Regions from separate parts of the Streptomyces sp. NPDC058773 genome, predicted to be linked through region 3. Evidence: riboswitches for the same ligand, from Rfam matches in the RefSeq annotation. Region 3 holds a riboswitch; each other region holds the start of a gene.
What was found. Region 3 has a riboswitch for cyclic di-AMP ahead of ACFW5B_RS20235 (NlpC/P60 family protein). Riboswitches for the same ligand answer to the same signal wherever they lie in the genome.
Positions count from the first base shown of each region.

Region 1: linked by a shared signal. The riboswitch ahead of ACFW5B_RS19025 (M23 family metallopeptidase) and the one ahead of ACFW5B_RS20235 (NlpC/P60 family protein) in region 3 are both predicted to bind cyclic di-AMP.
Region 2: linked by a shared signal. The riboswitch ahead of ACFW5B_RS21900 (M23 family metallopeptidase) and the one ahead of ACFW5B_RS20235 (NlpC/P60 family protein) in region 3 are both predicted to bind cyclic di-AMP.
Region 4: linked by a shared signal. The riboswitch ahead of ACFW5B_RS23640 (C40 family peptidase) and the one ahead of ACFW5B_RS20235 (NlpC/P60 family protein) in region 3 are both predicted to bind cyclic di-AMP.

Region 1 is NZ_JBHYPE010000020.1:13,556-21,344, forward strand. Features, by position in the region: gene ACFW5B_RS19000 (alkaline phosphatase family protein) at 1-222, opposite strand, end outside; gene ACFW5B_RS19005 (DUF5998 family protein) at 222-812, opposite strand; gene ACFW5B_RS19010 (GNAT family N-acetyltransferase) at 851-3,850, opposite strand; gene ACFW5B_RS19015 (HPr family phosphocarrier protein) at 4,050-4,331, shown strand; gene ACFW5B_RS19020 (GntR family transcriptional regulator) at 4,613-5,302, opposite strand; gene ACFW5B_RS19025 (M23 family metallopeptidase) at 5,566-6,366, opposite strand; cyclic di-AMP (ydaO/yuaA leader) riboswitch at 6,379-6,534, opposite strand; gene ACFW5B_RS19030 (M16 family metallopeptidase) at 6,747-7,789, opposite strand, start outside.
Region 2 is NZ_JBHYPE010000025.1:76,079-83,867, forward strand. Features, by position in the region: gene ACFW5B_RS21880 (ParB N-terminal domain-containing protein) at 137-1,036, shown strand; gene ACFW5B_RS21885 (DUF6551 family protein) at 1,029-1,835, shown strand; gene ACFW5B_RS21890 (PP2C family protein-serine/threonine phosphatase) at 3,395-4,546, shown strand; gene ACFW5B_RS21895 (DUF2332 family protein) at 4,585-5,715, opposite strand; cyclic di-AMP (ydaO/yuaA leader) riboswitch at 5,999-6,153, shown strand; gene ACFW5B_RS21900 (M23 family metallopeptidase) at 6,165-7,286, shown strand; gene ACFW5B_RS21905 (aldo/keto reductase) at 7,423-7,789, shown strand, end outside.
Region 3 is NZ_JBHYPE010000022.1:59,135-66,923, forward strand. Features, by position in the region: gene pcrA (DNA helicase PcrA) at 1-1,458, opposite strand, end outside; cyclic di-AMP (ydaO/yuaA leader) riboswitch at 1,748-1,931, shown strand; gene ACFW5B_RS20235 (NlpC/P60 family protein) at 1,939-3,084, shown strand; gene ACFW5B_RS20240 (hypothetical protein) at 3,203-3,556, opposite strand; gene ACFW5B_RS20245 (NlpC/P60 family protein) at 3,896-5,035, shown strand; gene ACFW5B_RS20250 (alpha/beta hydrolase) at 5,060-6,184, opposite strand; gene ACFW5B_RS20255 (LuxR C-terminal-related transcriptional regulator) at 6,377-7,090, opposite strand; gene ACFW5B_RS20260 (PspC domain-containing protein) at 7,252-7,789, opposite strand, start outside.
Region 4 is NZ_JBHYPE010000029.1:34,007-41,795, forward strand. Features, by position in the region: gene ACFW5B_RS23630 (LysR family transcriptional regulator) at 1-757, opposite strand, end outside; gene ACFW5B_RS23635 (LysE family translocator) at 829-1,488, shown strand; gene ACFW5B_RS23640 (C40 family peptidase) at 1,742-2,215, opposite strand; cyclic di-AMP (ydaO/yuaA leader) riboswitch at 2,220-2,417, opposite strand; gene ACFW5B_RS23645 (hypothetical protein) at 2,695-3,003, opposite strand; gene ACFW5B_RS23650 (ATP-dependent Clp protease proteolytic subunit) at 3,010-3,645, opposite strand; gene ACFW5B_RS23655 (hypothetical protein) at 3,848-4,084, shown strand; gene ACFW5B_RS23660 (hypothetical protein) at 4,142-4,537, shown strand; gene ACFW5B_RS23665 (GTP-binding protein) at 4,622-5,791, opposite strand; gene rpmF (50S ribosomal protein L32) at 5,801-5,971, opposite strand; gene ACFW5B_RS23675 (hypothetical protein) at 6,108-6,446, opposite strand; gene ACFW5B_RS23680 (YfbM family protein) at 6,849-7,331, shown strand; gene ACFW5B_RS23685 (hypothetical protein) at 7,369-7,789, shown strand, end outside.

The sequences.
Region 1 (7,789 bases), on a different contig from region 3:
CGGGTGGGCACGCAGCAGCTGCCAGCCGAGGCCGTCGATCAGGAATACGCACGCCCGGTCGGCGGGCGCCAGCTCCATCGCGCCGGTGACGCCGGGTATGCCCAGTCCGGCGGCGACGGTGGGCAGCAGATCGGCGAGGGAGGCGGAGCCGTAGCGCGGCACCGGGGCGCCGAGCGGGTCGAGAGGTTCGGGTTCCGGCCAGGCGGGGGCGGTGTGGACCATCAGCGGGCGGTGGTGGCCGCGGTGGCCTCGGAGAGCGCCTGGGCGAAGGTGAGCGTCTCGCGCACCGAGTCGGGGCCGTCGCCGGCCTCGCTGACCCGCAGCGAGAGGTCGTCGGCGGTGGAGGAGCCCGTGTAGCCGTGGTCCGCCTCGCAGTTGGGGTCACCGCAGGCGGCGGGCTCCAGGTCCAGGCGGGCGACCGCGCCCCAGCCGATGGTCAGCACGACCTCGCGGGGCAGCTGGCCCGGGGTGTACGACTCCGGGTTGGCGACGACCCGGCTGAGCACCACGGAGGAGATCCGGCCCAGCTTGACGGACTCGGTGGAGGTGGTGGCGTACGGCGACGGGGAGGTGGCGTCGGCGGCCTGCTCGTCGGTGTGGCTGACGATGAAGCGGGTGCCGGTCAGGACGAGGACCGTGACATGGCGGCGGACCTCGTTGGCGTCGAAGGTCGTCTCTTGATGGACGAGGTACGACACCACCGGCTCACCACCGACCGCGGCCTGCACCGCCTCGGCCACGAGCGTCGGGTAATAGCCACTGCGCTCGATCGCCGCGCGCAGCCCCTGGGTCGTCGTACCGGTCTTAGCCATGGGGTCCATCTTACGGGGCGCACCGGGCCGCGAGACCCTCAGTAGACGGGCAGCCGGCGGGGGCCGAGGTCAGTCGTGGCGGGCGCCCTGGCCAGCCGGACGGTGGCGCCCAGGACGGAGAGGCCCTGTGCGGCGACGACGACCGGTTCGAGGTCGACGCCGACGACCTCGGGGTGGTCGTCGACGAGCCGGGAGACGCGCAGCAGCAGCTCCGCAAGGGCGCCGGTGTCCACGGGCTGGGAGCCGCGCCATCCGAACAGCAACGGGGCGGCGCGGATCGAGCGGATCTGCTCGGCGACCTCGCGGTCGGTGGCGGGGATGAGGCGGTGGGCGATGTCGCCGAGCAGCTGGGAGGGCGCCCCGGCCAGGCCGAACGAGAGGACGGCGCCGGCGGCGGGGTCGATGGCGGCACGGACGACCGTGTCCACGCCGCGCGGCACCATGGACTGGACGACCGGGCGCAGCTCCTCCGGGGAGCCGAGGTAGTCGGTCAATTCGGCGTAGGTGCGGCGGAGTTCGGTCTCGCCGGCGATGTCCAGGCGGACGCCGCCGAGATCGGGGCGGTGGCGCAGGTGGGGGGCGGTGGTCTTGAGGGCCACCGGATAGCCGAGGCGGGCGGCGGCGCGGACGGCGGTGTCCGGGTCGGGGGCCGGGAGGACGGGGCGGGTGTGGATGCCGTAACGGGCGAGCAGGGCCTCGGCGTCCTGGGGCGGCACCGGGACGGAGCGTCCGTTGGGGACGTCAGGGGTGAGCCGGTCCAGGAGGCGTTCGATGTCGGCGCCGGCGGCGGCCTCCTGGATGTCGTCGTACTCGGGCACCCGCCCCGGGTCGGCCGCCTCCCGGCGCCAGGCGGCGTAGCGGACGGCCTCGGCGAGCGAGCGGACGGCGCGCTCGGCGGCGGGGTAGGCGGGGATGCGGAGGGGCTCGCGGCGGGGGCGGCGCGGCGGCTCGGCCTCGGCATCGCGGGCCGGGGGCGCCTGCCGTGCGGCGAGAGTGGGCGGTGGGCCCGGGGGCGCCGGGGGGCGTGGGAAGTGGGACGGGGCGGGCGGGACCGGTGGGGGCGCCGGGGCCGGGGCCGGGTCCAGGGGGCGGGCCGCCGGCTCGGGGTGGCCTCCCTCGTCCGGGTCGGTAGCTGCCGGCCCGGCCGGCTGGGCCGGCGCCGCGAGCGTCTCGGCCAGGTCGTCCATCGCGAGGTGCACGACCGTGACCGGCTTCTCCGGGTGGGCGGTCGCCGCCGTGCGCAGGGCGTCGGCGAGCGCGGCGCCCTCGCTGCCGCCCGGGGAGACGGCGGCCCCCTCCCCCACCCAGGGGATGGCCGTGACAACTACGGCGTCGCAGCCGTCGGCGGACAGTGCCTCGGCGAGCGCGGCCCGGAAGTCGTCGGGACTCGCGGCGGAGGCCAGGACTCGGGGGCGCTGCGGGCGCAGCCCCTCGGTCAGACAGGCGTCGTAGGCCAGCAGCGCCAGCGACTCGGAGTTGCCGAGGATGGCGATCCGCGGGCCCGCCGGCAGCGGCTGGGAGGCCAGCAGCAGCCCGGCATCGATCAGTTCGGTGACCGTGTCGACGCGGATCACGCCGGCCTGGCGCATCAGGGCGGCGACGGTGCTGTCGGGCACCCGGACGGTGGGCACGGCGTGGCCGGGCGGGGCGGTGCCGTTGTGCCGGGCACCCTTGGCGACCACCACCGGTTTGACGGCGGCGGTGCGGCGGGCGAGCCGGGCGAACTTGCGGGGGTTGCCGATGGACTCCAGATAGAGGATCACGACATCGGTGTCCGGGTCCTCGTACCAGTACTGGAGCAGGTCGTTGCCGGAGACGTCGGCGCGGTTGCCGGCCGAGACGAAGGCGGAGATGCCGGCGATGCCGCCGTCGCCGGGACCGCGCGCGTGCAGCCCGCTGAGCAGCGCGATGCCGATGGCGCCGGACTGGGTGAACAGGCCGATGTGGCCGGCGCCGGGCATCTGCGGGGCGAGGGAGGCGTTCAGCCGGACGCCCGGGGCGGTGTTTATCAGGCCGAAGGCGTTGGGCCCGATCAGCCGCATGCCGTACGAGCGGGCCTGGCGGAGCAGATCGCGCTGCCGCTCCCGGCCGTCCGGGCCCGCTTCGGCGTAGCCGGAGGACAGCACCAGGACGCCCTGGACACCGTGCTCGCCGCAGTCACGGATCGCGTCGGGGACGCGGTCGGCGGGGACGGCGATGACGGCGAGGTCGACCGGGTCGGTGACCTCCCGCAGGCTGCGGACGGCCGGTACGTCTTCGGGGTCCAGCCGCCGCAGGCCCTCGGGGAAGGCGTGGTTGACGGCGTGCACCCGGCCCGTGAAGCCGGAGTCCAGGAGGCTGCGCAGGGCGGTGCGGCCGACGCCGCCGGGGGCCCGGCCGGTACCGATGACGGCGACCGAACCCGGCGCGAGCAGCCGTTGTACGGAGCGGGCCTCGGCGCGCTGTTCACGGCCGCGCATCACGGCCATGGACTGTTCGGTCGGCTCCAGGTCGAACTCGAGCCGGACGACGCCGTCCTCGAAGGTGCGCTTGTGGGTGTAGCCGGCGTCCGTGAACACCTTGATCATCTTGGAGTTGGCCGGGAGCACCTCGGCGGCGAACCGGCGGATGCCGCGTTCGCGGGCGACGGCCGCGATGTGCTCCAGGAGGGCGGAGGCGACGCCGCGGCCCTGGTGGGCGTCCTGGACGAGGAAGGCGACCTCGGCCTGGTCGTCCTCGGGGCTCTTGGCGGGCAGTCCCTGGTCGTTGATCCGGTCGTAGCGGACGGTGGCGATGAACTCGCCGCCGACCATGGCGGCGAGCCCGACCCGGTCGACGTAGTCGTGGTGGGTGAAGCGGTGCACATCGCGGGCGGACAGCCGCGGGTAGGGCGCGAAGAAGCGGTAGTACTTCGACTCGTCCGAGACCTGCTCGTAGAAGGAGACCAGCCGCTCGGCGTCATCGGGGGTGATGGGGCGGATCCGCGCCGTGCCGCCGTCACGCAGCACCACGTCGGCTTCCCAGTGAGTCGGATACGCGTGCTCCGGCGGCGTCTGCATGCGGACAGCGTACGACCGGCCACCGACAACCGGCCCGGCGCGCGTAGGCTCGAAATGCGGGGCAGGCCGGGACACCGCAGGACGCACGGTCTGCCGGGTCTCCGCGGGCCGCCGCAGCCAGGACGCAGCGCCGGTGGACCACGCCCGGCAGCGTGAGAGACTGGTCTAGACAACTGTCACGACTGTGAAGGGCAACACCATGGCAGAGCGCCGCGTCAATGTCGGTTGGGCCGAGGGCCTGCACGCCCGCCCCGCGTCGATCTTCGTCCGTGCGGCCACCGCCTCGGGCATCCCGATGACGATTGCCAAGGCCGATGGCAACCCCGTCAACGCGGCCTCCATGCTCGCGGTCCTCGGGCTGGGCGCCCAGGGCGGCGAGGAGATCGTGCTGGCCTCCGACGCCGAGGGTGCCGAGGCGGCGCTCGACCGTCTGGCCAAGCTCGTCGCCGAGGGTCTCGAGGAGCTCCCCGAGACCGTCTGAGTCCGCCAGGACTTCCACTGCGTGCGACGGCCCCGCCGTGGCGACCTGGCCGGTCGCCGCGGCGGGGCCGTTTCACTGTGCGGCACCGGAGAGGTGCACGGAATTTCCGGGCGACCGCCCTCCGGGACACGTCAGGAAAAGGGCAGACCAATGAGCGCACACGGTGCGGTAAAAAGGCATGCCAAATGCAGCCGCGGAGCGAATCAGGTACCGGCACACCGCCACAGTCCATTCCGCATTTCTTTGCGCTTCTTTGCAATTCTTTGTATACGGGGCGATTGTTAAGGGAGGGCGCGTGCCGTATTGACGGGCGGTTTCGGATCCCTCACCTCGGTCCCGGCGGGGCGCCGCAGCCGGTGGACCGGGAGCGAGCGCTCGACATGAGCCGCCATCAGGGCGCGCGCCCGTTCCGCGTCTCCCCGGGCCACCGCGTCCAGCACCGCGCCGTGTTCGTCCCAGGACTCACCGGCCCGGGACGGCGGTTCCACCGCGTACATCCACTCGATCTTGCGCCGCAGCTGGGTCAGCAGCGCCGTCAGGCTGGGACTGCCGACCGCCTGGGCAAGCGTTTCGTGGAACCAGTCGTCCAGTTGGCGCAGATCCGCGAGGTTGCCGTGCCGGGCCCGCTCGCGGCCGAGCCGTACGAGGCCGCGGAGCACCTTGAGGTGGGCCGGGCTGCGGCGGGTGGCCGCGCGGGCGGCGCCCAGCGGCTCCAACAGGGCGCGGATGTCCAGGAGATCGGCGGCCTCCTGCTCGGTGGGCTCGGCGACGCAGGCGCCCGCGTGGTGGCGGGTGGTGACGAAGCCCTCGGACTGCAGGGTGCGCAGTGCTTCACGGACCGGCACCCTGGAGACGCCGTAACGGGCCGCCAGGATCTCCTCGATCAGCCGGCTCCCCGGCGCCAGCGCACCGGAGACAATGTCGTCGCGAATCGCCGTGCACACCGCATGCGCGGAAATATGGCCTCGCATCTTCCGAGCCTCCGCCGTAATCCCCTGGAAGCGCCGCCGGTCGGCGACTTTTCCGTGACTCTATTCGACCGGCCCGGCTTTTCCGACGGCGCGGGGTTATTCAGGGATATTTTTTGGCCGGAAGTCGCGGGCCACCGGCGCCACCCGGTGCGGACCCACCGGTCCCGGATACGCCGAAGCCCCGGCCGGGGGACCGGGGCTCGGGAAGGACGCTCGGCGTGCGGCGCGGGGCCCTGCGGGGCGCGGCACCGGCGAGAGGGGGATCAGACGTTGACGCCGTGCCCGCGCAGGTACGCGATCGGGTCGATGTCCGATCCGTAGTCGGGGCCGGTGCGGGCCTCGAAGTGCAGGTGCGGGCCGGTGACGTTGCCGGTGGCGCCGGAGAGGCCGATCTGCCGGCCCGGGGTGACCTTCTCGCCGACCGAGACGCCGATCGACGACAGGTGGCCGTACTGGGTGTACGTGCCGTCGTTCATCTTGATCACGATGTTGTTGCCGTACGAACCGCCCCAGCCGGCCTCGACGACAGTGCCCGAGCCGACCGCGTGGACGCTGGTGCCGGAGGCGGCGTGGAAGTCGATGCCGGTGTGGCTGCCGGAGGACCACAGGCCGCTGGAGGCCTTGTAGGCGGTGGAGACGTAGGAGTCGGCAATGGGGGCGACGAAGGCGTTGAGGCGCTTGCGCTCCGCCTCGCGGGCGGCCCGGACCTTGGCCTCGTGGGCGGCCTTGGCCTTCTTCTTCGCCGCCTCGGCGCGCCGCTTGGCCTCGTCGGCCTGCTTCTTGGCGACGGCCTCGGCCTTCGCCCGCGCCGCGGCGACCTCGGCTTCGGCCTGCTGCGCGTCGGCCTGCGCCTCGACACGGTTGGCGAGCTCGTCACCGATCACGACAGCCTGCTGCAGCCCGGTGTCGTGGGCGGCCGCCTCCTCCGTCGCGGCCAGCGCCGGCGAGGCCACGGACGCAACCACACCACCGGCCGCGATGGTGGCTATGCCGGCGATGTTGCGGGTCGTCCGAACGGGACGGCTCGTGCGGCGGTGCTTCCCGGTGGCACGGATGAACGCCATGTGCTGGCTGGTCCTTTCCCTCCTTCTCGCCTACCGGGTTAGCTGACGGGTTCGGAGCAGGAAGGTCTCCTACGGCCTCCTCGGAGAGGAGCCCGATTCACCCCACGGGACATATGGGTCCCCGGCTCCCCTGGCTCGCGCCGTCCGGGGACTCGGCGATGACTGCCCGGTGCCACTGTTGTGGCGGACTTGTGACGAACAGCCGGACCGACGCTAAACGGGGCAACTTTCAATCGGCAAACAGAACCGGTTTTTTGTGCGGGATGCCACAAGAACCGGTGCACCAGCCGAGATAAACCGGACATACGGCGGCTCCCGTGACGAACCAGTGCCACGGGAGCCGCCATGTCGGCATATGACCGTCCGTCATACGGCGGGGATCAGCCGCTGACGACGGTCACCTCACCGATGCCCAGCGCCTTGACCGGCTCGGCGATCTGCGCCGCGTCGCCCACCAGGACCGTCACCAGCCGGTCGACGGGGAAGGCGCTGACCGCCGCCGCGGTGGCCTCGACCGTACCGGTCTCCGCGAGCCGGGCGTACAACTGCGCCTGGAAGTCGTCCGGGAGCTGCTGCTCCACCTGGTCGGCGAGGGTGCCGGCGACGGCCGCCGCGGTCTCGTACTTCAGGGGCGCGACTCCGACGAGGTTCTGCACGGCGACATCCCGCTCCTCGTCCGTCAGCCCCTCTGCCGCGAGGGTGCGCAGCACCTTCCACAGGTCCTCGAGCGCCGGGCCGGTGGAGCCGGTGTCCACGGAGCCGCTGATGGCGAGCAGCGCGGCGCCCGTGGCCCCCTCGGGGGAGCCGGGGGCGGTGGAGCGGAGCACCTGGCCGAAGGCGCGCACCCCATAGGTGTAGCCCTTCTCCTCCCGCAGCACACGGTCCAGACGGGAGGTGAGGGTGCCGCCCAGGCAGTACGTGCCGAGGACCTGCGCGGGCCACACCCGGTCGTGCCGGTCGGCCCCGATCCGGCCGATGAGCAGCTGCGTCTGGACGGCGCCGGGGCGGTCCACGATCACCACCCGGCCGCTGTCGTCGGCGACGATCGGCGCGGCCTTCAGCGGCTCGGCCGTGGAGGCGGTCCAGGCGCCGAGGGTGTCGGCGAGCGCCGCGGCGAGGTCGACGCCGGTGAAGTCACCGACGATGACGGCGGTGGCCGTGGCGGGCCGTACATGGGCGTCGTAGTAGGCGCGGACGGCGGCCGCGTCGATACGGGCGACGGTCTCCTCGGTGCCCTGCCGGGGCCGCGACATACGGGCGGTGTCCGGGAACAGCTCCCGGGACAGCGCCATCGCGGCACGGCGGGCAGGGTTGGCCAGCTCGTGCGGAATCTCGTCGAGACGGTTGCGGACCAGCCGCTCGATCTCGCTCTCCGGGAAGGCGGGCGCCCGCAGCGCGTCGGCGAGCAGGCCGAGCGCACGGG
Region 2 (7,789 bases), on a different contig from region 3:
AGAAGTCGCGAGCGATACGAATATTAGGCTATCCGGGTGGCGACATTTACATTCCCTGAAGAGTCGGTCTAACCTCACATCGCGAACGAACCAACCCGGTCGAATCGGAATACAAATACACCGAGGGTGGAGATAATTGGAACAGGCGAAAATCAGGCTTTCCGACATCAAGACTGATGAACTCACTCCAGCCAGGTTCAAGAACATCGATGGCCTGACGACATCGATCAGAACATCCGGCCTGCGGGAACCTGTAATGGTTGCAGAGAAAGATCACCTACTCCTGAGTGGCGCCAGGCGCTTTGAAGCATGCAAAAGAGCTCACGTATATTTCGTGGACGCTATTTTCCCTTCGAATGTCGTAGAAGGGTCGCTGGAGTTGCGTCGCCATTTCGACAATCCAGATCCGCTCTACTCGCTCCCCATGAACGTTACTGAGCGCGTGGAGGCCGCCTTCCTCCTGCATCGCCTACCACCTCCAGTCGGGGAGGAGAACGGCTTCAGGCGAGACGCGCACACTGCCGCCGCCGCAGGACTGCCGCCTAAGATTTACGCGGCTCTGAGATCCACCATCCGGAAGGCCGGAAAAGGTGAACAACCTCCCCTGAACGCCATGCAGGAGAAAGCCCGGAAGACGCTTTCCCTCATGGTAGAGGCTGTAGAAAACCCTCCTCCACAATTCCCACTGGCATCCCTTGTCGGCATGCTCCACCAGCTGCTTTTGCAGGAGATCTGTCCGGACACGCTCGAGTCTTGCTTCCCATACCTCAACGGAGGAACTAACGCCAAAGACAATCGCCATCAAGAAGGCGGGAGTGCCCGAATTTCAAGATCCGGGAGCCGCGCCCCAAAAAAGGAATTCGACTACATTCGCACTGCAGATGTAGTCACGGGAACACTCGAAGGGTTATCCTGCGTAATCACCGATGAACTGACAGATTCGGAGCATTACGAATACGTACTGAAAGCACTCAAAGAAGCCCGAAGAATGTCACACGTTTACGTGAAGAAAATGGAGAAGATGCGAAATGAGTAGCAGGATCCAGCACACCGTGGAAATTGAACTTATCGAGCCTAACCGAGTGACAACCGACCGGAACGTAAACACCCGACCGGTGGACAGCGCCTGGGTGGCCCGCAAACTTAGGGAAGGGTTCGACGTGGGACGCCTTGGCGTCCCCCAGGTTTCCGCCCGTCCAGACGGCACCTATATCTGGCTTGATGGACAGAACCGTGGAGCCCTATGTGTCGCTGCTGACCACGGAGACACCAAGATTGGAGTGAAGGTATTCCGCGGACTGACCACGCAGCAAGAAGCCGAGCTTTTCCTGGGACTCAACGACAACCGTCGCGTACAGCCTCTATACAAATTCATGGCCGAAGTTACCGCAGGGCATCCCGAAGCGCTGGCGATCACTCGAGCGGCGCATGATCACGGATGGATCATTTCAGATTCAGGTTCCAGCAACTCCATCATCGCGGTCGCCGCCCTACGAAAGATCTACGGGAAGTCATCGGAGAAAGGACAGCTCCTCAGGCGGACGCTGAGGATCGTAACGGATGCTTGGGGTAACAGTCCTAACGCTGCGAACAGTTACGTGCTGCTGGGAGTGGCTTCCGTCCTTTTCGAGTTTCCTTTCCTTGACTCCGATGCGCTAGTGCGGAAGCTCTCCAAGTCTGCGGGCGGACCGGCCAGCCTCCTGGGTAAGGGCCGGGGCTTCAAGGCAGTCACCGGAGGCACAGTCGTCGAGGGCATTGCCAAGGTGGTCCGCGACACGTACAACTCTGGTAGACGGTCCGGGAAGCTCACAACGGACTCTCGGGAACCGTTCTGAGGGCAATGCTGGTGTGGTCTCAGGAGGCTAGACGTGAGGGCCACACGGCACTCCCTCATCTCCACCCCCTGGTTCGGGCTGAGATGTCGAGGTTGTTCCACCGCAGGTCACTACACCTTCGGCCCCTGGGCGAACTGGCCAATGAACACTTGGGAAGCGTGCTGGCGAAAGCGCCCCATCGAGCACCTTGCGCGAGCCACACTGCGATTGATTCATTCACGCTCGCGCCCATCTCCGCGCCCACTCGGGCAGCCCGGCAGCACATCAAACCGCCGCCCGGCCGGGTCATGCTCTCGGCGTGCCTAGCAAGGGGTAAACCGCGGTCAATACGGGTGTCCCAGCGCACCCCGCAGCCTGTCCACCAGCGCACGTTTACGCAGGTCAGGCACTACCCGACAGGCATGAGCACCACGTTGATTCCCAAGCTCAGGGCAGTGCCCGGACCCCGGCCCCGCACCCGCAGGATAGGTCCGCGTCGCGTGGCCAAAGCTGCTTGGCAACCAGTCATTACGGGGTCGGCGGAGGGTTCCGGAGGCACACGAAGCAATCGCCGGACTGGGGCTGAGGAAGGTGGGATGGTGATCCGACTCCATCAGCTCTCGTCTCACGGGACTTGGGTGAGGAGCCGGGCATCCGACAGGAGGGCGACAGGCCGTGACGGAACAGCGCTGCGATCGCTGTGATCTCATCATCGGGGCGGGGTGCGCATGCCCGTCCGAGGGTGTGGCTCCTCGCATTGTTGGCGGCCAAGCACCGAAACAGGCCAGCCGCCACGGGCAGCCGCCCCACGCCATCATCGTGTCGCCCGCGGGGAACGCTCACCTGCCTGGCTGCAACCACCTCTCCGACAGCGAAATCGCCGGGCCGAAGTTCGGCTGGGTGGCCGGCCCCGATCCAGATGCCTGGTCCCGCATATCGGAGTCGCAGCCGCTGCGAGCCACCGAGGGCAACACCGGGCGAGTGGCGACCCGTCGCTGTCTGACTTGCGACGCCGATGCGTAAGGCGCTGCGCCGAATGCCTGGTCAGCCGCCCGCCATGCGTGAGCGATGCGTGAGCGGACGGCGTGACACAGGCCGGTCGGAGGCTGGACCTGGCGTCAGCCATATGTCCTGTGACCAGGCAAAACCGGATACCGACCGACTACGTGGGACCGTCGGTCACGTGTTCGTCGGGTCTTTTAATCCATTGGTTCAGGGTTCGAGCCCCTGATGGCCCACCAGACGCGGACGGGAAGACCGTCCGGCCGAATACGGCGCCCCGAGGGCCCGGACCGAAAGCGGTCCGGGCCCTCGGGCGTATGCGCGTCCGCTGCCCGGCTCAAGTGTCGTTGGGCGGGGCGGGGTTGAGGCGGGTGTACGGGGTGGCGCCGGGCGGGGCGGGGAGGTTGTCGTTTTCGTCCCGGCGGTGGGTGTTTGTGTGCGTGACGTGGCCGGCCCCGTGACCCGTCCGGCCGCCGAGGAGTCGCCGGGCCGGCCCGGAGCGGCAAGTCTGGGGACGGCGTGGTGACCGGCGCGGCGGTGCCCGTTCGGACGGCGGGAGTGGGAAGAGGCCGGTGCGGATGCTCCGAGGTGCGGCGCCCCGTGAGGGCGAGGGGGAGCGCGGCTCCGGGCGGGCCGGGGCCGGGTGGCGGCTGGTGCGGTGGCTGCCCGTTCTCCTGATCGTCGGCGGGGTCGCCCTCGGCCTGGGCGCGCCGCCCGGCTGCACCGCCGCTCCCTTCTTCGCGGCCGCCCCGCCCGCCGCCGCGGCGCTCTACTCGCTGCGCGGCACCGCTCTCACGGCCCTGGCCGCCCTGCTCGGTGAGATCTGGGGCGTCACCTACCGGGGAGCCGCACAGGGCCACGGCGCGGCGGTGGCGGAGGTCGCGACGGTCCTTGTCATCGCCCTGCCGGCGCTTGCCGTGAACCGGGGCGTCCGGACGGCCGGTGCCCGCCCGGTCCCCTTACGGGATGTCCCGGAGGCGGTCCGGCGCGCGGTCCTGCCCACACCGCCGGAGCGGCTCGCCGGGCTCGCCCTCGCCGCCCGCTATGTGGGCGCACGGGCGGCTGTCCGGCCCGGCGGTGAGCTCTGTGCGGTGCAGGACACCCCGCACGGCGTACGGCTGATCGTCGGCGACGTACGGGGCGCGGGGCCCGCCGCGGTGGCGACCGCGGTGATCGTCCTCGGTGCCTTTCGGGAGGCGGCGGAGCAGGAGCGCACCCTGGGGGCGGTGGCGGGCCGGCTGGAGCGGGCGCTGCAACGGGAGGGCGGGCGGCGCGCGGACGTGGGGCAGGGCGAGGGGACGGAGCAGGCCGAGGGGTTCACCACTGCCGTGCTGGCCGAGATCTCCGCCAATGGGCAGTCCGCGCTGCGGGTGCTCAACCGCGGGCACCCGCCCCCACTGCTGCTCACCCCGGACGGCGGGCTGCGCGAGCTGGCGCCCGCGACCCCGGCGCCGCCCCTCGGACTGGGGGAGCCGGCCACCCGGCCGGACGAGACGTTCTTCCCGGCCGGGGCCCTGCTGCTGTTCTTCACCGACGGGGTGACCGCGGCCCGGGACCTGCTCGGCCGCAGCTACCAGCCGTCGAACAGTCTGCGCGGCCGCCGCTTCCCCGGCCCGGACGCCCTCCTGGACAGCCTCGTCGAGGACGTCACCCGCCACACGAACGGAACGCGGGGCGGGCCGGCCGACGACATGGCGCTGCTGGCGGTGCAGCGGCCGATGGGGGCGTGAGGGGCCGTGGCCCGGAAGGGGCTTGGCGGGCCGCCGGCTTATAGGGGCATGTCCCCCGCCCCGTCCAGAACCTGCAGGCTCGGCCCGTGCGCGCCGGTGAGCGCGACCGGGCGGCCGTCGAGTGCGAGGGTCAGCAGCAGGGGGTCGTCCGGGCGGTGTGCGGGATGCGCGGGCGCGGTGCGCGACGGCAGTACGGAGTGGTGCTCGTCGGCGATCCAGTGGCCGCCACCGGGCCGCCCGTCGAGCACGGACCGTACGAGACGGGCGAACTCCTCGCGGCGGGCGGGCGGGAGAGAGGGCAGCACCGCGCGGTGGAAGATGACCAGCGTCGCCTCGGGCGGTGCCTCGGCGGCGAGCGCGGGCAGCTCGTCGAGCAGATCACCGCGCACCATCCGCGGCCGGGGCGCCGCCCGTACCGCGTCGACCGCCGCGGCCAGCCGCGCCGCCCGCTCCTCTTCGCCCGGCCAGGCGAGCGCCTGCAGCCAGCGCAGATCGTCCGGTTCGGCGACCGGGTCGAGCGGGTCGGGGCCGATGCCGGCCCGCCAGACGATCCGCGGCAGCTGTACGGGCAGCTCGCCGGCGGCTGCGCCCGTACGGCAGGTGATCAGCAGCGGGCTCTCCGGGGCGCCCAGCTCGGCCCGGAGGGCGCCCGTGCGGTGGCCCGCCCCGTCCGGGCCTCCGGCCTCGTAGCGGTAGCGATAGCGGTCGGGGTACAGACACAGCCCCGCGGACGTCCCGGCTTCCAGCAGCGCCAGTGGCTGCGGCAGACGGGCGAGCAGTGGCAGCAGCGCGGCGCAGCCGGCCGGTTCGTCGGTCCGGACGGCGCGCTGCATGATCACCGCGCGGACCTCGTCCCAGTGCCGGATCGTCCACTCGCGCCAGCGTCCGTACGCGAAGGCGCCGCGCGGGCCCGGATCGGCGTGCGGGCCGTCGAGATAGCGGACGGCGGCGAGCAGGAGTTCCGGCTGCTGCTTGGTGCCGGCGGGCAGCGAGCCGGAGAGCAGATCGCAGAACTCGGCGTCCTGGCTGATCCGCGCGGTCAGCTCCTCGTGCGCCTCCGACCGGCCCCGCGCCTCCCGCCAGGAGAACTCCCGGTACCGCTCCGCCACTCCCCACGCAAGTCCGGCAGCACGTCCGGCGTGCCCGGTGTTCCCGACGTTGACGACCATGATCCGACGTTACGCTCTCACTTTCCGTAATCGGGAGGCGCCCCTCCGCATAACGACTGGTGCACAATCCCCGGGAGATCGTTTAGCGGCCGGTGGTCAACTCGCCCGGTTTACGGCCACGGTGGCCGAAAGGCCCATGCCGCGGGTTGTGCTGCGCGGACAAGGTTTCGTGGGAACGCTTGGAATTCAGTCGCCATCTCTATTACTGTCCGATAACGCAGCGCGGTCGTCCCAGCCGTCGCAAGAGGCGGCACCGCGCGCCGACGCCGAATCCCGCACGCGCTTTTCACGCACCCCCAAGCACTTCGAACGGCACCAAGGGAACCGGGGAACCACTTCCTTGGGGTGAATCGGACGCCCTCCGCCAGTGGGCGTCCGTAGGAGACCTTCCTGCTCCGAACCCGTCAGCTAACCCGGTAGGCGAGAAGGAAGGAAAGGAGTGCGCCCCCGTGGCGTCCAACAGGCCTGCCCCCGAGTCCCCGTCCCCCTACGAGCTCGACGACCGAGGTGCCTTCGCGGGTCCCGGTGGTGGTGACGACGACGGACCGTGGGAGGAGTGGAATCCCACCGAGGAGTCCACCCGTTCCGCCCGTGGCAAGCACCGCGTGGCCAAGCAGCGCTCGGGCGGACTCGCCCGCAGCGGCACCGTCCTCGGCGTCGGTGTGATCGCGGCCGTCGGGGCGAGCGGAATGGCCACCGCCGAGAGCCGTCCGCCGGTGCCGATCTCGATGCCCGATGTCGGCGGGATGGCCGACGACCTCTCCGAGAAGCTGCCGGACGCCAAGTCGCTGCCCGGTATCGGTGATCTCATATCCGATGACGACGCCGGTTCCGCCGATACCGCCTCGGCCCTCGCCGACGGCGCGGCGCCTGCGGTCTCCGGGCCGCTCTCGCAGACGACGGGTGCGGACACGGGCAACGGCACGGGCGCCGGCGAGGCGCTGCGCAGCCGCATCCTCCAGCAGGCCGACGCGCAGCAGGGCGCCGCCGAGCAGGAGGCCCGCGACGCCGCCGAAGAGGCCGCCGTCCACCAGGCCTCAACGGAGGCCGCCACCCAGCAGAAGTCGGCCGAGAAGGCCGCAGCAGCCAAGAGGGCGGCCGAGTTGGAGGCCAAGCGCAAGGCCGAGGAAGAGGCTCGCAGGAAGGCCGAGGCCGAACGCCTCGCCAAACTGGCGAGGAGCTTCATCACCCCCGTCGCCTCCTACACGCTCACCGCCAGCTTCGGCCAGGCCGGTGACCGCTGGGCCGCGGACCACACGGGACAGGACTTCGCGGCGCCGACCGGCACCCCCGTCAAGGCGGTGCACTCCGGCACCATCACCCAGGCCGGCTGGGCCGGGTCGTACGGCTACCGCATCGTCCTCACCCTCGACGACGGCACGGAACTCTGGTTCTGCCACCTCTCCTCGATGGTGAAGACCTCCGGCAAGGTCAACACCGGCGACGTCATCGGCCGCGTCGGCGCCACCGGCAACGTCACCGGCCCCCACCTCCACCTGGAGGTACGCCCGGACGCCGGCGACCCGATCGACCCGATGCCCTGGCTGCGTGAACACGGGCTCAATGTCTGACCGGGGCCCGAAGCGTCTGACCGGGGGCCCGGGGCCCGAAATGCTCTTCACCGTCAACCCGTAAGGGACTGACGGACGTTGCCGTCGGGGATGAGAGGAAGGAATAACTCCTCCTCCCCCGACGTTGCAACGACGCATGACCGCGACGCACAGCACCCCAGGCACCGCCCGAAGCACCGGTAGCACCCGTAGGCCCCTCGGCTCGCTCTCCGTCTCCCCCCTGTCCCTCGGGGGCAATGTCTTCGGCTGGACGGCCGACGAGGCGGAGTCCTTCGCCGTGCTCGACGCGTACGTGGCGGGCGGCGGCAACTTCATCGACACCGCCGACGCCTACTCGTACTGGGTCGCCGGCAACGAGGGCGGCGAATCCGAGACCGTCATCGGCAACTGGCTGGCCTCCCGCGGCAACCGCTCCGACGTCGTCATCGCCACCAAGGTCGGCGCCCTCCCCGGCCACAAAGGCCTGTCCCCCGCCACCATCAAGTCCGCGGTCGACGCCTCCC
Region 3 (7,789 bases):
GATACCGCGCTTGGGCACGTTCAGGATGCGGCGGAGCGGGACGGTGTCCTCGGGGTTGGCGAGCACCCGCAGATAGGCGAGGACGTCGCGGACCTCCTTGCGCTCGTAGAAGCGCACACCACCGACGACCTTGTAGGGCAGCCCGACCCGGATGAAGATCTCTTCGAAGACCCGGGACTGGGCGTTGGTGCGGTAGAAGACCGCGACATCGCCGGCCTTGGCGTCGCCGGTGTCGGTCAGCCGGTCGATCTCGTCGGCGACGAACTGGGCCTCGTCGTGCTCGGTGTCGGCGACATAGCCGGTGATCTTGGGGCCGGCGCCGGCGTCCGTCCAGAGGTTCTTGGGGCGGCGGTTCTCGTTGCGCTCGATGACGGCGTTGGCGGCGGACAGGATCGTCTGCGACGAGCGGTAGTTCTGCTCCAGCAGGATCGTGGTCGCGTCCGGGTAGTCCTCCTCGAACTGGAGGATGTTACGGATCGTGGCGCCGCGGAAGGCGTAGATCGACTGGTCGGCGTCACCGACGACGCAGAGCTCGGCGGCGGTCTCGGCGGGGCCCACCAGTTCGCGTACGAGGGTGTACTGGGCGTGGTTGGTGTCCTGGTACTCGTCGACGAGGACATGGCGGAAGCGGCGGCGGTAGTGCTCGGCGACGTCCGGGAAGGCCTGGAGCAGATTGACCGTCGTCATGATGATGTCGTCGAAGTCCAGCGCGTTGGCCTCGCGCAGCCGCGCCTGGTACATCGCGTACGCCTCGGCCAGCGTCTTCTCAAAGCCATCGGCCGCCGTGCCCGCGAAGGTCTCCTCGTCGATGAGCTCGTTCTTGAGGTTGGAGATCTTCGCGCTGAAGGACTTGGGCGGGTAGCGCTTGGGGTCCAGGTCGAGGTCGCGGCAGACCAGGGCCATCAGGCGCTTGGAGTCGGCGGCGTCGTAGATCGAGAACGAGGACGTGAAGCCCAGCTTCTTGGACTCGCGGCGCAGGATGCGGACGCAGGCGCTGTGGAAGGTGGAGACCCACATGGCGTTGGCCCGCGGGCCGACCAGGTCCTCCACGCGCTCCTTCATCTCACCGGCGGCCTTGTTGGTGAACGTGATCGCGAGGATCTGGCCGGGGTGGACATGGCGCTCGGCGAGCAGATGCGCGATGCGGTGGGTGAGCACCCGGGTCTTGCCGGAGCCGGCGCCGGCGACGATCAGCAGCGGGCCGCCGGTGTGCACCACGGCGGCTTTCTGCTGGTCGTTGAGCCCCTCCAGCAGCGCCGCGGCGTCGACGGCCGGGCGGGCGGCGCCATCGCGGTAGTACGGCTCCCTGGGCGCGGGCGCGTCGAAACGCCCGCCGAAGAGGTCGGCGGGGATCTCCTCCGGGGCCGGGCCGTGTTCGTCCTCGGGAGGCGGGGGGTGTTCCTCCTCGCCCTTGTGGCCGAGGTCCGCCAGGAAGCTGTCGTCAAAGAGGCTGCTCATCGCCCACCGAGTCTAGGCCGCCGCACTGACAGTCCGCCGCGGAGTCGCCGAATGCGGGCCGCCTGTGGGGCGGGCACCGGAGCGGCAGGGGCGGGACGGCCGCAACCACAGCCCGAAAGGGCGGCGCCTCGTCTACCCGAATCCGACATCTGCCACAACCAGCCCCGCATCGCGTTCAGGTCACGAAAAGGTTTCGGGCATATCGAACATCAGCCTTCACAGAAGCCACACGAGTTGGCTAACGTCCTCGCTCAGGCAGCCCGCCTCCCCGCGGACGACAGGTTCGCACGGGCCGCCGACGCCGAGTCCGGCCCTGCCCCAGGCACCCGGAGCCGGGGACCCATCAGCACCACCGGGGTGAATCGATCCGTACGGCCGTCGCCAGTGGACGTCCGGACCGTAGGGCAAGCCTTCCGTCAGTGACACCGCCCGAACCCGACAGCTAACCCGGTAGGCGGTCCACGGAAGGAGTTGCCGGTCTTGGCGTCGCATCGCAAGCCGCGCACCAGCGTTCTCGCCTCGCCGACAGGCCGTCGTACCGCGGCCGGGCTCACCAGCGCCGCTCTCGCTTCGGTCACCCTGCTCTCGCAGTCGGCCGACGCGGCCCCCAGGGCACCCAAGCCGACCATCGAAGAGGTCAAGGAGAAGGTCGACAACCTCTACCACCAGGCCGAGGTGGCCACCCAGAAGTACAACGCCGCCAAGGAGCGCGCCGCCGAACAGCGCGGCACCGTGGACGACCTGCTGAACGCCTCCGCCGAGCGCGCCGAGAAGATGAACGAGTCCCGGCGCCGGCTGGGCACCTTCGCCTCGGCGCAGTACCGCACCGGCGGCGTCAACCCGACGGCACAGCTGATGCTCGCCAAGGACCCGCAGCAGTTCGTCGACCGCAACAACCTCATGGAGCGGCTGACCGGGCGGCAGAAGCAGGCCGTCACGGACTACCAGGAGCAGCAGGCGGCGGCCACCCGGCAGCGTGCCGAGGCGACCCGCAGCCTGGAGAAGCTGCAGCAGTCGCAGGCCTCCCTCAAGGAGTCCAAGGCCTCCGTCCAGGGCAAGCTGGCCGAGGCCCGGCAGCTGCTGTCCCGGCTGACCGCCCAGGAGAAGGCGCGGCTGGCGGAGCTGGAGCGCCAGAAGGAGGCGGCGGCCAAGCGCCGGGCCGCCGAGGAGGCGCGCAAGCAGCAGGAGCGGGAGCGCCAGCGGCAGCAGGACGGCAGCGGCTCGACCGGCGGGTCCACGGGCGGGTCCACCGGCGGCTCGACCGGCGATTCGGCCTCCACCAAGGGCGAGAAGGCGCTCGCCTTCGCCCGCGCCCAGATCGGCAAGCCGTACGTCTGGGGCGCGACCGGGCCCGCCTCCTACGACTGCTCGGGGCTGACCCAGGCCGCGTGGAAGGCGGCGGGCGTCGATCTGCCGCGTACGACCTGGGACCAGATCAAGGTCGGCCAGCGGGTGGCCACCAAGGATCTGCAGCCCGGCGACCTGGTGTTCTTCTATGACGACATCAGCCACGTCGGCATGTACATAGGCGACGGGAAGATGGTGCACGCTCCGAAGCCGGGCGCCAACGTCCGGGAGGAGTCGATCTACTACATGCCGATCTACGGGAGCGTCCGTCCGGGCTGACGCCCACCCGCTCCCCCACCAGACCACCCCCCACGGTCACCCCCCACACGCCACCGCGCGGCCGCCGCCTCCGAATCCGGAGGGGTGGACCGCGCGGTGTGCTGTATGGAGGCGCTCGTCAGGTCCAGAGCACCGCGATGAAGATGTTGGCGACGGTCAGACCGCCGACCGCGCCGAAGACCGCCTTGTCGACGGTCTCCTCGTCCCGCTTGACGTAGACCAGCGCCAGGATCACCACCAGTACGGCCATCTTGATGCCGAGCTTGATGTTGTTGAGCGGGTGGTCCTGGGCCTGGTTGAGGCCGACCAGCACGATGCCGGTGACCAGCATCGTCAGCGCGCCGTGCAGCATGGCCGGCACGAAGCGGGCGGTGCCCGCGCTCATCGCCTTCATCTGGGTCAGAAAGCCGCCCAGCAGGGAGGCGATGCCGATGATGTGCAGGCCGACGAAGATATTGGTTACTACGTCCATAGTGCTGGATCGTAGTCCCCGTATAGCACGACGCTTCGGGCAGGGCGCCCACTATCGCCGCTTCGGTCAGGCCAGACCACTCCCGGGCCGTACGGTCACGATGCCGCGGTCACCCGCGCACCTGTCGCGGTCGAAAGCGAACAATGCCGGGCAAGCCGACCCATTACCGAGACACCCGGGCTTAGCGTCCTCCTCCAGGCGGCCGACTCCCCGCCTCGCCGGTCTCCCACCGGCGTTCCGTCGGCCGTCCCGCCGAGAGGTACGGCGGCGGTCCGTTGCCCCCGTGACGGACCGCCGCCGGGCCCGAACGGCGTGCAAGGAAGGAAAGGAACGGCCACCGTGGCCTCGCACCGCAAGCCCCGGCAGCATCCGCTCGCCTCGCTCACCGGCGGTGGCTCGCGCCGCGCGCGCACCGCCCGTACGGCCGCCACCCTGGCCCTGGCCGGTGCCGCCACCGCCACCGCCGCCGGTCTCGACGGCACCGCCCAGGCCGCACCCCGGCCCACCCCCGCCCAGGTCAAGGACCGGGTCGACGCGCTGTACCAGGAGGCAGAGGTGGCCACGCAGAGCTACAACGGCGCGAAGGAATCCGCCGACACCGCACGACAGGAGCTGAGCAGGCTGCAGGACGAGGCCGCCCGCAGGACCCGCGAACTGAACGCCTCCCGCGGCGAACTGGGCACCCTGGCCGGCAGCCAGTACCGCTCCGGCGGTATCGACCCGACCGTACGGCTGCTGCTGTCCGCGGACCCGCAGCGCTATCTGGACGGCGCCACGGTGCTGGAGCGCGCGGGCAGCCATCAGGCGACCGCGGTGGCCGGGTACGCCCGCCGGCTCGGCAGCGTCCGGCAGATCCGGGAGCGGGCCGAGGAGACCGTGGAGCGGCTGGCGAAGACCGAGGCCCGGCTGAAGAAGCACCGGGTCACCGTCGTGCACAAGCTGGACGCCGCCGAGCAGTTGCTGTCCCGGCTGACCGCGGAGCAGCGGCAGCGGATGGCGTCCCGGGACGGCGCACGGAGCGCGGCGGAGCGGGGCCGTACGGATCGCGGGCCGGACCGCGCGGGCGCCCCGCCGGCCGGCCTTCCCGGCGCCGCGCGGGCCGCGGCGCAGGCTGCGGCGCAGGCCCCCAGCCCCCGTGCCGCCCGCGCCGTCTCCTTCGCCTACAGCGCCCTCGGCAAGCCGTATGTCTGGGGCGCGACGGGCCCCTCCGCCTACGACTGCTCGGGGCTGACCCAGGCCGCCTGGAAGGCCGCCGGGGTCGCGCTGCCCCGTACGACGTACACCCAGATCAGCTCCGGCCCACGGATCAGCAGGGCCCAACTAGCCCCCGGTGACCTGGTGTTCTTCTACTCCGGCATCAGCCATGTGGGGCTCTACGTCGGGGACGGCCAGATGATCCACGCACCGCATCCGGGGGCGCCGGTACGGATCGCGCCGGTCGACCAGATGCCGTTCGCGGCGGCGACCCGGCCGGTGTAGGGGGCCGCGGCTGCTGCCGTGCGCTCAGGCCCTGAGCTGGGTCCCCAGCCAGCGGAAGACCTCCGGGACCTGCTGCGCCCAGACCGCCGTGGTGTGGCCGCCCGCGTTCGACGGGATCTGCCGTACGGTCACCGTCGTGGGAGGCAGCGCGAACTGCCGCAGGGCGAGGCCGGCTTGGTAGCCGTCGCCCGATGCGCCCGACACATACAGCGCGGTGCGCGGCGGCTTGCCGGCCGCGTTGGCCGACTTCAGGATGTGCAGCGGGTTGGTCTCGGTGCGCAGCTTGGGGTCCTTGCCGGCCAGCGAGTCGCGTTCGAGCGCCGGGTCGTTGTAGCCGGACATGGCGACCGCGGCGCGGTAGCGGTCGGGGTGGGCCAGCGCCAGCTTGGCGGCGCAGTGCGCGCCGGCCGAATACCCGGCCAGGGCCCAGGAGTCCGGCTTGTCGCCGGCCCGGAAGTTGTCGAGGACCATCTTGCGGACGTCGACGGTCAGCCAGCTGTCGGCGTTGACCTTCCCGGGGAGGTTGACACAGCCGGTGTCCACACCGGGGAGGAGGTTGGTCCGGGGCGCCACCAGGATGGCCGGCTTGACCGCACCGCTCCGCATCAGCGGCATGAGCTGCCGGGCCGCGTTCAGTGAGCCCAGCCAGGACTTCGCCGAGCCGGGGTAGCCGGGCAGCAGCTCGACCACCGGGAACTTCCGGTCGCGGTAGGCGGGGTCGTCGTACTGCGGCGGGAGCCAGACGTACACCTCGCCCCGCACACCCGAGATCCGGCCCTGGAGGTCGGTCATCCGGACGCCGGCGCCGACCTTGGGGTCGTCGGCCGGACGGAACTGCTGGAGCTGCTTGGGCTCGTGCCTGATCTGCCGGCCGCCCATGCCGTCGGGGCCGAGGTCACGGGCCGCCTCGACGTGGCTGCCGGTGCCGAGCAGGTCGTCCCAGTTGTCGTAGAGGCTGTTGGCGTTGTTGACCAGGACGAAGACCACGGTGATGGCCGTGACCTGCGCGAACAGCAGCATCAGCAACCGGGCGAGGCCGCGCACCGGGGCCGGCCCGGCTATTCGGCCCCAGAGGGCGAACGGCAGCACCAGGGCGACGACCAGCAGCGCGATCGAGGTGAGGAAGAAGGGCGTGCCCGTCAGGCTCATCGGGATCTCGTTTCCAGGACAAACTGAGCGAAGGACGTGGGGTGGTTGGTGGTTCCGCCCCCGCCTTCGGCAGTGAGCCTCTCCGCGCCCTTAGATGGTGATCCGCGGGGTCCTGGTTGCCCCTCTTTGGTGCTTGTTTACGCCCTCGTCCGCCGGTGGTGCGTCACCCGGCCCGGATCGCGGCCCCGCAGGTCAGACCAGCCGCCGGGCCGCGGCCCAGCGGGTCAGCTCATGGCGGTTGGAGAGCTGGAGCTTGCGCAGCACCGCGGAGACATGGGATTCGACGGTCTTCACGGAGATGAACAGCTGCTTGGCGACCTCCTTGTAGGCATAGCCGCGGGCGATCAGACGGAGCACCTCCCGCTCACGCTGGGTGAGGCGGTCGAGGTCCTCGTCGACCGGCGGGGCGTCCGTCGAGGCGAAGGCGTCCAGGACGAAGCCCGCCAGCCGCGGGGAGAACACCGCGTCGCCGTCGGCGACCCGGAAGATCGCGTTGACCAGGTCCGTACCCGTGATCGTCTTGGTGACGTAGCCGCGGGCGCCGCCCCGGATGACGCCGATGACATCCTCGGCCGCGTCGGAGACCGAAAGCGCCAGGAAGCGGACGGGGCGCTCGGTGTCGGCCGCCATCGCCGCGCAGCGGCGCAGCACCTCGACGCCGCCGCCCCCGGGGAGGTGGACGTCCAGGAGGACGACCTCGGGGCGGGTGGCCGTGATGACCGTGACCGCCTGGTCGACGTCGGCGGCCTCGCCGACCACCTCGACGCCGGTGCGCGCGGTCTCGCCGATCTCGGCCTGGACGCCCGTACGGAACATCCGGTGATCGTCGACCAGCACGACCCGTGCGGTGCGGCCCCCGGCCGTCCCGCCGTCGGTCCCGCCCTGCTGTGCGCCGTCGCTGCTCATCTCTTCCGCCCGTCCCTCGGTGTCTGCCCCGTCATCATCCCCCGCCCCGGCGCGCGCTGCCGCCTCCGGCCGCCTCGCGTCCGGGTCCGGCCCGGGTCCCTGCCTCGGCTCCGGCTCGGGACCCTGCCTCTGCCCCGGCTCGGGCTCGGGCTCGGGCGCACTCATATCTCGCTCTCCTCCGCCGCGCGCTCCATCTCCAGCTCGACGACCGTGCCGCCCTCGGGGGCGGTACGCAGCCGGGCCGTGCCGCCGTGGCGCTCCATACGGCCGATGATGGACTCCCGTACGCCCATCCGGTCCTCGGGGACCGCGTCCAGGTCGAAACCGGGGCCGCGGTCGCGCACCGAGACGAAGACCGTGCGTCCCTCCACCTCGGCGAACACCTGCACCGCGCCGCCCTCGCCGCCATATTTGGCGGCGTTGACCATCGCCTCGCGCGCGGCCTGCATCTGGGCGCCCAGCGGCTCGTCCAGCGGGCAGTCGCCGACGACCACGACCTCAAGGGGGACGCCGTGGTGGTCCTCCACCTCGGCGGCGGACTTGCGGACCGCCTCCGCGAGGGTGGCCGGCTCCTCGTCCTCCTCCTTGCCGCGCCCCTCGGGCTTGTAGAGCCAGGCACGCAGCTCACGCTCCTGGGCGCGGGCCAGCCGCGCCACCTCCCGGGGGTCGTCGGCGTTGCGCTGGATCAACGTGAGGGTG
Region 4 (7,789 bases), on a different contig from region 3:
CCATCATCTCCGGTACCACCGCCACCCCGAGCCCCGCGCTCACCAGCGCACACACCACCGCATAGCTCGGCGACTCACAGCGCACCGCCACACTCGCCCCGGCGGCCGCCAGCGCCGCCTCCACCGCGCGCCGGTTGGGGTTGGCCGGCGCCATGCTGACCAGCGGCTGACCGGCCAGCTCGGCGAGCGGCAGCCGTCCGGCGCCCGCCGACAGGACATGGCCCGGCGCGGTGACCAGCACCAGCTCCTCGGTCAGCAGCGGTTCCAGACTCACCCCGTCCGGCGGCGGCATCGCCTCGCCCGGCACATACTCGTGTGTGAGCGCCAGGTCGACCTCGCCCAGCGCCACCGCCGCGGTGGCCTGCGGAGGTACGTACTCCGTGACGCTCAGCTCCACATCGGGGTGCGCCCGCCGGAACGCGCTGAGCGCGGGCGGCAGCAGATGCGTCCCGGCGGTCATGAACGTGCCGACCCGCAGCCGGCCGCCGGACAGCCCCGTCAGCCGGGACAGCTCGTGCCGCGCCTGATCCAGCTCGTCCAGCACCCGCCGGGCCCGGACGAGGAGCAGCTCACCGGCCGCCGTCAGCCGTGCCCCGCGGTGGTGGCGCACCAGCAGCGCCGTCCCGGCCTCCCGCTCCAGTTTGGCGAGCTGCTGGGAGAGCGCGGGGGCGGTGTAGCCCAGCCGGTCGGCGGCCCTGGAGATCGATCCGGCCTCCGCCACCGCCACCAGAGCGGCCAGCCGCGTGGGGTCGTACATAAGAACCTCTTTAGGCGGCCCAAGAACATTGCCACTACCTATTAAAGGCCCTGACCAGCGAAGCTGCTCCCATGGACGGACAGCTGATCGCCTTCACCGGAGTCGCCGCGGGCATGGTCACCATGCCGGGCGCGGACTTCGCAGTCGTGGTGCGCAACGCGCTCGACTCGCGCCGGGCGGGGGTGGCGACGGCCGTCGGAGTCGCCGGCGGACTGCTGGTGCACACCGCACTGGCGGTGGGCGGGCTCGCGGCGGTCCTGGTCGCCGTGCCCGCGCTCTTCGGGGCCGTCCAACTCCTGGGCGGGCTCTATCTGCTGTACCTCGGCGTCGGCGCGCTGCTCGCGGTCGTCCGGCGCGGGAAGGCGGGCGAGGACGACGCGTCGGGCCCGGCCGCCCCGCCGGCCGACCACCCGCCCGCGCTCCTGAGCACCGCCCAGAGCCTGCGCCAGGGCTTCCTGACCAATGCCCTCAACCCCAAGGCTCCGGTCCTCTTCCTCAGCCTGCTCCCGCAGTTCGTCCCGGCCGGCGAGCCCGCACTGCCCCGGACGCTGCTGCTCGCCACGATGGTCGTCGCCATCGCCCTGGTGTGGTTCCCCGCCGTCGCCCTGCTGGTCGACCGGCTCGGGAACTGGCTGCGCCGCCCCCAGGTCACCCGCACCCTGGAGGGCGTCACCGGAGCACTGCTCACCGCGCTGGGCGGCATCCTGCTCATCGAGCTCGTGCTCGCCTGAACGACGGGCCCGGGACGGCCGCTCAACCGCGGCCGCCGTGCGGCACCATCAGAACCTCGGCGCCCACCGGCACGAACAAGGAACAGCACTCCGGCATCCCGCGGTGACGGCGCGGGCAGCACCGTCACCGATCCGTCCGCGGGCGGGAAGCTTCCGCGCGCCGCGGCCGCCGGCAGCTTGCTCAGTGGCGAACTCACCCGGTCAACTCAACCGGGCCCACTGACAATTGATCACACGTAGGACGAACTACCGATCAGCCCACCCGGCCGTACGAGACCGACCGGCTCCAGATCCGCTCCAGCCGCACCACGCTTCCGGCCTTGGGCGCGTGCCACATCTGGCCGCGGCCCGCGTAGATGCCGACGTGGTAAATGCCGCCTGCGGAACGGAAGAAGACCAGGTCGCCGCGGCGGCGCAGGGTGGCCGGGATGTGCCGGGTGCGGCCGTACTGCGCGGCGGCGGTGCGCGGGAGATCCCGTCCGGCGCGCTTGAACGAGTACAGCGTCAGCCCCGAACAGTCGAAGGCGTGCGGCCCTTGGGCTCCGTACCGGTAGGGAGCACCGCTCTTGGAGGCCGCGATCTGGAGTGCGTAGGTGGAAACGGACGCGGCGTCGGCGCTCCCGGCCGTTCCCTGGGCCGCGGTTGTCCCGCCCAAGGTGACCAGCGTCAGAGCGGTGACGGTGCCGGCACGCGCCAGCAGATTCGGCGTCTGCATGCGCACAGTCATGCGCAAACCCTTCGTCAGCCGCCTGCGAAGGAAGACCTGTCGGGTTCGGGCAGGCGAAGATGCCCGGCCGTGCGTACGGCTTCACCCCAAGGAGTCTCGGCCCTGAGGCCGGGACCCCGTCCTGCTCGGGTCCTCCGCTCCCGCCGGTCCACAACGTCGACCTGACATCCGGTACGGCGGCGGGATTAGGCGCCCGTCCGGACCGCCCCGTCGCTGTGGCGGGGTCTTGCCGTCGAAGGGATCGTCACGCACCCGCCACCTGAATTCCGAGCTGAAAATGCCGTATGTGAGATGGGTCACATTTCGCCTGAATGGTTAGATTTGTTCCCTCAAGTGCCGTGGCGCGGGGTGTCGCACCCCTGGGACCAGGGGCGAAACATCAAAGGTCCCAGGAATTGTGTTCGCCCCGCGCAATTCGTCGCCTCCTCACATCGGGCCCGGACGCTACGCCGTATGCGCAGCCCGGTACGCGTGTCGGGTCAGTTGTCCGCGGGTGGCGGCACGGTCACGAGGCCGGCCCGGCGCTCACCGTCCAGTACCCGCAGCGCCCGCGCCAAGGTCTCCCCGTGCAGCTCGCTCTCGCCGCGGTTGTGCATCACCGTCAACGCGTCACGCAGCGCGGCGGCCTTGGTGACCAGTGCCTGGGCGGCGCGCAGTCCGGTGTACGTGCCGCTGTTGCGGGCCGGGTTGATCCTGCCCAGCAGGTCGAGTACCTCCAGGTAACGGTCGATCAGCTCGCCCTCGGCACGCGTCAGGGCGGGCAGCGGCGGCAGTTCCGGCGGAAGCATCCGGACTCACCGCGCGCCGAGTTGGGCAACGGGTTGCTTGCGCTGCCGGGTGAGTCCGTCGATCAGGCCGTACTCCTGGGCGGCGGGGGCGTCGAAGATCTTGTCGCGTTCGATGTCGGCGGCGATCCGCTCCCGCGGCTGGCCGGTGTGCTCGGCCAGCATCCGCTCCAGCATGTCGCGGGTGCGCAGCAGTTCCTCCGCCTCGATCTGCAGATCGGTCGCCTGTCCCTGGACGGGCTCGGGGAGCGACGGCTGGTGGATCAGGATCCGGGCGCCGGGCAGGGCCAGCCGCTTGCCGGGGGTGCCGGCGGCCAGCAGGACCGCGGCGGCGGAGGCGGCCTGGCCCAGGCAGATGGTCTGCACGTCGCACGACACGAAGCGCATCGTGTCGTAGATGGCGGTCATCGCTGTGAACGAGCCGCCGGGGGAGTTGATGTAGAGCGCGATGTCCTGCTCGGGCGCGGCGTGTTCGAGGTGGATGAACTGCGCCATCACGTCGTTGGCGGAGGCGTCGTCGACCGGGGTGCCCAGGAAGATGATGCGCTCGCTCAGCAGCTTGGAGTACGGGTCCATGGTGCGCGTCCCCTGGGACGTGCGCTCGGTGAACTCCGGAAGGACATAACGGGCCGTCGGTGGCAGCATGCCTGCTCCTCTCTTCCGTAAAAAATGTACAGGACGTACGTCCAGTGAGAATAGGACCCGATTCTGGTGATCAAGTCAAATGCACAGGTCAGAGGGGTTTTCTGCTCCTGGCTGAGGGGTGCCTATCTCACATCGCGGTCACCGACGTCCACATTGACGGGGACGTTGAGGGCAGGAATGTGCCACTCCGGATGATGATGGGGTGAGGGGTGTTCGTGGTGCCCGCCTTCCCCCTCATCGCCCGCGAACGGATCACCGTCACCGCCCTCGTTCCCTCCCGGCACTGCTGTGGCTGGAGGCCACGGAATGGGCCGCCGGCGACCTCGACAGCCTCCAGCTCCTCCAGGTGGGCGGCTCCCGGCTCCAGCCCGAGACCGCCCGGCGCATCACCCCGGCCCTCGGCTGCCGGCTCCAGCAGGTCTTCGGCATGGCCAACTGAGGACGGCTGCTACCGCAGCGGCGATCTCGTGGTCGGCTGCCCGGCGGACACCTCGTCGTGGCCGGGCGCCTCAAGGACGTCATCAACCGGGCCGGCGAGAAAGTCCCCGTCGAGGAAGTCGAAAACCACCTGCTCGCCCACCCCGCCCTCCACGACGTGGCCGTCATCGGGCTCCCCGACGCGCAGCTGGGGGAGCGCAGCTGTGCCTGTGTCATCGCCCTCGGCACCCCACCGCCGCGTGCCGACCTGACCGCCTATCTCACCGAACGCGGGCTCGCGGCTTACAAACTCCCCGACGACGTCGTGGTGTTGCCGGCCTTCCCACGCACCGCCCTCGGCAAGGTCGACAAATCGTCCAGGGCATGCCGGTCGTGCGCACCTTCGCCTGGTCTCCGCCACCGCAGGGTGCAGTGCAGCAGCTCGGACGCACCGGTGCCCCCGTGCTCCGCATGAGCACAGGGGCACCGGTGTGCGCACCTTGTGAGTTGCCGGGTTGGGCGGTGCCGTGGCTGCGACCACCGCCCAACCCGGAGCCTGTCATGCCTGCGGCACCAGCTCCGGGTGCTCGTGCTCGCAGGCGTCGTCGATTCCGTACGTGTCCCAGACGGGGAACGGGTCGTCGGAGAGCTGTTCCCCGTCGGCCAGAAGGCAGTCGGCCAAGGCTGCTTGCAGTGCCTCAGCGCGCAACCCGGTGCCGATGAAGACCAGTTCCTGCCCCTGGCTGTCTCCGGTGCCGCGGGCACCGGACGGCTCGAAACGGGCGACCGCTCCGGCCTGCGACCACAAGCCCGTGACGTTCGGGCGGCTGGCCAGCCAGAAGAAGCCCTTGGAACGCAGGATCTGACCGTAGGCGCCGCTGTCCAGCCCCTCCGTGACGAAGGTCCACAGCCGGCCCGGGTGGAACGGCGCACCGGCACGGAAGACCGTGCTGGAGATGCCGTACTCCTCGGTCTCCGGGACATGGTCGCCGTTGATCTCCCGCACCCAGCCGGGGGCCTGTTGTGCCCGCTCCAGGTCGAACAGTCCGGTGCCCAGGATCTCGCCGGGGCTCACCCGGCCGTGCAGTGCGGGCACGATGCGGGCGGCCGGGTTGAGGCGGGCGAGGGTGGCCTCGAGCCGTTCGGCGTTCTCCGCATCGACCAGGTCGATCTTGTTGAGGATGATGACGTCGGCGAACTCGATCTGGTCCATCAGCAGGTCGCTGACGGTGCGTTCGTCGTCCTCGTACTGGTCCAGCCCCCGCTCGGCCAGCCCGTCGCCGCCGGCCAGCTCCGGCAGGAAGTTGGCGGCGTCGACGACGGTGACCATCGTGTCGAGCCTGGCCAGGTCGCCCAGGGTCGCTCCGTCGTCGCGCGGGAAGGCGAAGGTGGCGGCGACGGGCATCGGTTCCGAGATGCCGCTGGACTCGATGAGGAGGTAGTCGAAGCGGCCCTCGCGGGCCAGCCGGTCGACCTCTTCGAGCAGGTCATCGCGCAGCGTGCAGCAGATACAGCCGTTGGTCATCTCGACGAGGCGTTCCTCGGTACGCGAGAGAGCGGCCTCGCCGCCACGCACCAGGCTCGCGTCGATGTTGACCTCACTCATGTCATTGACGATGACCGCGACCCGAAGGCCCTCCCGGTTGGTCAGGACGTGATTGAGCAGAGTGGTCTTGCCGGCGCCCAGGAAGCCCGACAGGACGGTGACGGGCAGTCGGTTGTGCGTCATGCCGTGGTCTCAGCTCTCCGGGCGCAGCAGCCCGCGTTCGTACGCCTTGGCCAGCCGCTGCGGGACGAGGTAGGGGGTGCCGTCGACGGTGACGGGCACGAGCTGCGGGGTGGCCGCCTTCCACTGAGCGCGGCGGTGGCGGGTGTTGCTGCGGGACATCTTCCGCTTGGGTACGGCCATGGCCGACCTCCTGCACGAGTAGGTGACGGGCAAAGCTTATATGAAAATGACTTCCATTTCCAAACTGGCGGGGATGGGCGGCTGCCGGGTCGCACAACCACCTCGGCCCTCTGCCCTGCCACCGTCCGTTCCTCCGTCACCGTCCGGGCCGCGGTGGGGTGTCACCGCTGACGTCCAGGAGCGTGATGCGGCCTCCCCGTTCCGCCACGGCAAGCATGCGCCAGGGGCCGATGGACCAGAGCGGCAGATGGCGCTCGGCCGGTACGGCCGGCTTGCGCCCGCTCTCGCTGAAGACCGGGGCGTGCCGGCCCGAGGTGTCCGCGCACTCGACCGGCCGGGTCGTCGGGCGATGCGTCTCCCACAGCAACGTCTTCCGCTGGTGCGTCGAGCAGACGGCCCAGCGGCCGTCGACGGACAGGTCGCGGGTGGTGCAGATCGCCTTGTCCGCGCGGCGCCTCCGCACCGTCAATCCCACGAGGCAAGGGCACCCGCTCGACCGCCGCTCGTACCCGCCCCGGGTCGGGGAACCGGTATGGCCCCTGCGACACAGGGCTCTTTTTCCCCGGCACCGCCTGGACCTCATCCGGCCCACCGCCGGCGTCGGCGACGCTCGGGGCGAACGCCCGGCGGGCCATGTGCGCCCCGACGCGACGGTTCAGTCCCGCCCGCGCGCTCAGCCGCTCCAACAGCTCCCCGGCGGTTGTGGCTGCGGATTGCAGGGGCCCGGCTCCGAGAGTGCGTTTTTTGCCCAGACAAGTGGTGTGACGCGCATGATGCGCGCGGGGGCCCGGCCTCTTGTCAGACCCCCGTGCCACACTCGCAGTGACTGTACGAGCAGCGGCTCGAACTGCCGCTGCGACAAGGGGGATTGACTTCCATGGGCATGACCATCCATTTCACCGCCGCGACGCTCGAAGAGCTGGACAAGGGCGAGCAGGATCCCGGGTGGGTCGAGGACTTCATCGATGGGCTTTGGGGAGACGGAGAGTTCTCCACGCCGGACCGCCCCTGCGGCGGCCCTGACAAGGCATGGGCGGGCCTGGAGTACCTGCTCGGCCAGGTTGACGATGTGAGCCTCGAATTCCTGATGGACGGGGACATGCTCCTGGAGGACGGCACCCTTTTCGCCTGGCCGCCGGAGCAGGTCGCGAGCCTGGCGAAGCGGCTGCGAGCGCTCCCGTGGGAGCAACTGGCGGTCCATTTCGACCCGGAGAAGATGCTGGCGGAGAACATCTACCCCCGGGTCTGGGACTGCGAGGGCGAACTGGAATGGCTGAAGGACGCGTACGAGGAGGTCGTCACGTTCTTCACCGAAGCGGCCGAGGGGGGATATGGGGCGTTCATGGAGTTCAGCTTCTGAGGATGCGGAGACGCCGGTGGCACCCGATATCGCGTAGGTGCTGCGGCACAACTCCGGTCTGTTGAAGCGAGATGCCGCCGGGCGGCTCGCCGTCGGTGTGCTGCTGATGGCGGTGCCGCCGGTGCTGTACAGGCTGGGGGTGGTCGCGGATTCCGTGTTCGTGGTGCTGCCGATGCCGGCCGGGTTGTGGTTGCTGCTTCATCTGTCTATCCGGCTCGCGCGCGGGGTGCGGCGGGGTGTGTGCAAGCGGGGGCTGGAGACCGCGGTCGGCCTTGCGACGGTCGAGGAGTTCATCGGCAAGCTCCACGATCTCGATGGGGACCGAGGAGTCCTATGCGTATTCGGCAGCATCACGGCCCCGGCTTTCTCGCGCCTCGCTCGCGCCGCCCATCCCCAGGTCGATCTCTATGTCCGGGAACGGCCAGCTCTGAAACGCCCTTCGCGCACTCCGGGAACGC